DNA from 2 places in the Cronobacter sakazakii genome. Region 2 is predicted to be linked to the other one. Evidence: predicted binding sites of a transcription regulator. Region 2 holds the regulator's gene; the other holds the start of a gene.

Region 1 (2,403 bases), 1.4 Mb from region 2:
AGCTTGTAAGGTGGGTAAGCGAAGCGCCCCCACCAGAGCTAATGACAAGAATCGACAACCTCAGCTTGTAGGGTGGGTAAGCGAAGCGCACCCACCGGGCCCGAGGAAAAGCCCCTACAACCCCAGCACCAGCTGCCGCTCGATTTGCGGGTCGAGCAACGTCACGTGCAGCCCCACCAGCCGCACGCCGCGCCCGCTGCGGCGCTCTTCCCAGGTTTTACGCGCCGTGGCGAGCAAATCCTCTTTATTGAGCTTCGGCCAGACATGCTCCTGCGTGGTGAGCTGAAAATCGTTAAATTTGAGCTTCACGCCCTGGCGGGCGATGCGTAGATCCGGCTGAACGGCGGCGAGGCGGCGCTCAAGCTCCGGGTAGAGCCGCTCCACTATCGCCTCACACTCCGCCCATTCGTGGATATCCTCTGCCAGCGTGCGCTCGACGCCGACCGATTTACGCTGCCTGTCGCTGCTGATTTCACGGTCGTCTATCCCCTGGCTGCGCTCCCACAACACGCGTCCGAACTTGCCAAAGCGTTTGAGCAGCGCGGCGAGATCGCTTTTTTGCACATCCTCGCAGGTACGCAGGCCGAGGCTCTCAAGCTTCGCCGCCGTCACCTTGCCAACGCCCGGGATCTTGCCAAGCGGCAGCGTGCGCAAAAACGCCGGCACCTCTTCAGGCGTTATCACATACTGCCCGTTGGGCTTGTTGAGATCGGAGGCTATTTTGGCGAGGAATTTGATCGGCGCGATACCCGCCGACGCGGTGAGCTGGAGTTCGTCGAAAATCGTCTGGCGGATCTCTTTGGCCATCAGCGTCGCCGAGCCGTAACAGTGCGGGCTGTGGGTGACATCCAGATAAGCTTCGTCGAGTGAAAGCGGTTCAATCAGCGAGGTATAGCGCGAGAATATTTCCCGGATATGGGCAGACGCTTCTTTATAGGCGTCAAAACGCCCCGGCAACAGCGTGAGATGCGGGCAGAGCTTGAGCGCCATCGCGGTGGGCATAGCGCTGCGCACGCCATATTTACGCGCCGGATAATTGGCGGTGCTGATAACGCCGCGCCGTTCGCGGCTGCCACCAATGGCGAGCGGAATATCGCGCAGGGCTGGATTATCGCGCATCTCTACCGCCGCGAAAAAGCAGTCCATATCGACATGAATGATTTTGCGCATCGCCACGCCCCGCACTGTATGTCCATACAGTCTGGCAAAAAATGGGGGCGGCGGCAACCTTCCTTATTCCGTCATAATTGCGTAAATTCTTTGGGGCGCGATGAAGTTAAGCAAAACTTAATTGTAAACGCTGCAGGCAGCGCTTGCGAAAAATAACAGCGATGCTAATGTGAGCGCTCCTGAACCAGAATAGTCTTATTTTGGGTCCCTTCGCCTTTCGGCATCGGTCTTAGCTTTATCAAGGAAACAAGCAGTATGCGTAAAATCGCATTGTTAATCGCAATGCTTCTGGTGTCGTGCTTTTCATGGGCCAGTACAGTCAGTAGCGACAGCGTTACCCCGATAAAAAAAGAATTAAAACAGCAGTTAATGGGTTCCCCGGTTTATATCCAGATCTTTAAGGAAGAGCGCACGCTTGAGCTGTACGTCAAGATGGGCGAGCAGTATCAGTTACTGGATAGCTACCGCATCTGCAACTATTCCGGCGGTCTTGGGCCGAAACGCCGTCAGGGCGATTTCAAAAGCCCGGAAGGCTTCTATAGCGTGCAGCGCAGCCAGCTCAAACCCGACAGCCGTTTTTATAAAGCGATCAATATCGGTTTTCCGAACGCGTTTGACCGCGCTAACGGGTATGAAGGGAAATATCTGATGATCCACGGCGCGTGCGTGTCCGTGGGTTGCTACGCGATGACAGATAAAAATATCGATGAGATTTTCCAGTTCGTCACCGGCGCGCTGGTGTTTGGTCAGCCGAACGTGCAGGTCAGCATCTATCCGTTCCGCATGACCGACGCCAATATGGAGCGCCACAAGTATTCGTACTACATCGGCTTCTGGAAACAGCTTAAGCCCGGCTACGACTACTTTATGGCGACCCGGCAGCCGCCGGTGGTCTCTGTGGTGAACGGCAGTTACGTGGTCAGCAAACCGCTCAGCAGCAGCGTGGTGCACCCGCAGCTGGCGTCAAACTACACGCTCCCCGAGACAAAATAACGCCCACTCGCCTGGCATGATTTTGTGCCAGGTTTCATTGCCCGTCAGCGGCTGAGTGGCGATCACCGTGACCACATCATTGGGTGTGGTCTCTTCCTGAAAATCAATTTCCACATCCTGATCGAGCAGTTTGGCGACGCCAAACGGCGCGCGGCGCGTTATCCAGAAAAGATTGGTGGAGCAGAACGCCATCACATAGCGCCCGTCTGACAACAGCATATTGAAAACGCCCTTCTCCCG
Region 2 (2,403 bases):
GCGCAAGCAGCCTGCCAACGCCGCCGCGCCACGCGGTTTTCAGCATCGAAAGGGTAATACCGCGCAGGCGCAGCACGCGGGCCGCCATCACAAGACCGATACCAAGCGTCGCGTACTCTGCCAGCGCCGTCGCCAGCGCCGCGCCCTGGACGTTAAGGCCAAGCCCCATCACGAACCAGAGATCGAGCACGATATTAAGCAGATTGCCGACCACCAGCAGGATCACCGGCGCGCGGGAGTACTGCACCCCTAACAGCCAGCCAAGCAACACCAGATTAGCGAGCGAGGCGGGCGCACTGAGCCAGCGGATTTCGAGAAACCGTCGGGCCTGCGTCAGCACCGCGTCGCTGCCGCCGGTAACATGCAGCGCCAGCTGTATCAGCGGCTCGCGCAGGGCGATGATCAGCACGCCGGCAATCAGCGCCAGCGCCATAGGTTGCACCAGGGCGCGGGCCAGCGCTACCGGATCGCGCGCGCCAAACGCCTGCGCGGTTAGCCCGGTGGTGCTCATGCGTAAAAAGAGCAGCAGCATAAACAGGAAACTGGTGGCGGTAGCGCCCACCGCGACGCCGCCCAGATAGACGGGGCTGTCGAGATGACCAATAACGGCGGTATCCACCAGGCCTAAGAGCGGCACGGTGATATTTGAGAAAATCATTGGCAGCGCGAGGCGCCAGAGAGCTTTATCGGTAGAAGTGAGAAAGGGCATATGGCGTTCCGATGCCGTTACGCGAAGATGAAAAAATATGCAGTCTTTAGCAGACGGGAGAGGTCATTACCGTAACCGGGGCGGGCCAGTTACGGTAATGCGGCGTCAGTGAGCCGGAAAAGGGCTCAGAGCCATTCGCCGTTGCGGATAACGCCGACCGCCAGACCTTCGATAGAGAAGTTATGCTCGCGCAGATCCACAACGATCGGTTTAAACTCGCTGTTTTCCGGCAGCAGCTCAACGGTATTACCCTGTTTTTTCAGGCGTTTTACCGTTACTTCATCATCAATGCGCGCGACGACGACCTGGCCGTTACGCACATCCTGCGTTTTATGAACCGCCAGCAGATCGCCGTCCATAATTCCGATATCTTTCATCGACATCCCGCTTACACGCAGCAGAAAATCGGCGTTTGGCTTAAACAGGCCAGGATCAACCTGATAATGCCCTTCGATATGTTGCTGAGCCAGCAGCGGTTCACCCGCCGCCACACGCCCTATCAGCGGCAGCCCGTTTTCTTCTTCCTGCAACAGACGAATACCGCGCGACGCGCCGGAGACAATCTCAATCACCCCTTTACGCGCCAGCGCTTTAAGGTGCTCTTCCGCCGCGTTCGGCGAACGGAAACCCAGACGTTGCGCGATTTCCGCACGCGTAGGCGGCATGCCGGTCTGGCTGATGTGATCCCGAATGAGATCAAACACCTCTTGTTGCCTGGTAGTTAATGCTTTCATTCCGCCCCCTGGGTGCATATACAGTGATGCTGTGAGTATATACAGCTAAAGGTGATTTTAAAACCATAACCGGTTAAAAAAGCGCTTCTTTCGCGATTTCTGGAAAACTTATCGCAAATGCTGCCAGAGCAGCGTGACCCACACGACCAGCGCGAGGATAATCGACAGCAGAACGGCGGCGGAGCCCATATCTTTGGCGCGGCCTGAAAGCTCATGAAATTCAGGGCCGATGCGATCTACCACCGCTTCGATGGCGCTGTTGAGAATTTCGACAATCATTACCAGCGTAACGGAGCCAATCAGCAGCACGCGCGTGATCGGATCGACATCCAGCCAGCAGGCGATAAGAATAGCCGCTATCACGGCGACCCCTTCCTGGCGGAACGCCGCTTCATTTTTCCAGGCGGCGCGTAATCCCTTCCAGGAATAGCCGGCAGCGTTAATAATTCGGGTTAACCCCGTGGTGTTATTGGCCATGACAAGAAACCTTTTTTAAATTCAGGCGTCAATGCTAATGCGCTTCGATAAAGAAGCACCACAGAAATTCTACGGAGTTTCTGATATTCTTGCGCCGCAATTGCATTATTAACCAGAGGCTTTACATCGTTTATGTCCGGTTGGCCACGAATTTACTACAAATTACTTAATTTACCATTAAGCGTGCTGGTAAAAAGCAAGTCCATCCCGGCGGCGCCCTGCCCCGAACTTGGGCTCGATACGTCACGCCCTATCATGTATGTGTTGCCGTATAACTCGAAGGCGGATCTCCTGACGCTACGCGCGCAGTGCCTGGAGCACGATCTGCCCGATCCGCTGGATCCGCTGGTCATCGACGGCACCGAATTGCCGCGCTATGTGTTTATCCATGGCGGCCCCCGCGTGTTCACCTACTACACGCCGAAAGAAGAATCGATCAAACTGTTCCACAATTATCTCGATCTGCACCGCAGCAACCCGGAT

What was found. The regulator LexA, encoded in region 2, represses DNA repair genes until DNA is damaged. The targets are predictions, from matches to a motif close to TNCTGTATGTACATACAGNA.
Region 1: a site for LexA is predicted at 1,183-1,202, ahead of dinB (DNA polymerase IV). Genes of this name have one in related genera too.

Annotation. Positions count from the first base shown of each region.
Region 1 covers NZ_CP011047.1:30,966-33,368, forward strand. Annotated here, with positions in the region: gene dinB (DNA polymerase IV) at 115-1,170, opposite strand; gene dpaA (peptidoglycan meso-diaminopimelic acid protein amidase) at 1,426-2,163, shown strand; gene CSK29544_RS00240 (class II glutamine amidotransferase) at 2,134-2,403, opposite strand, start outside.
Region 2 covers NZ_CP011047.1:1,454,806-1,457,208, reverse strand. Annotated here, with positions in the region: gene dinF (MATE family efflux transporter DinF) at 1-709, opposite strand, end outside; gene lexA (transcriptional repressor LexA) at 835-1,443, opposite strand; gene CSK29544_RS06810 (diacylglycerol kinase) at 1,552-1,920, opposite strand; gene plsB (glycerol-3-phosphate 1-O-acyltransferase PlsB) at 2,053-2,403, shown strand, end outside.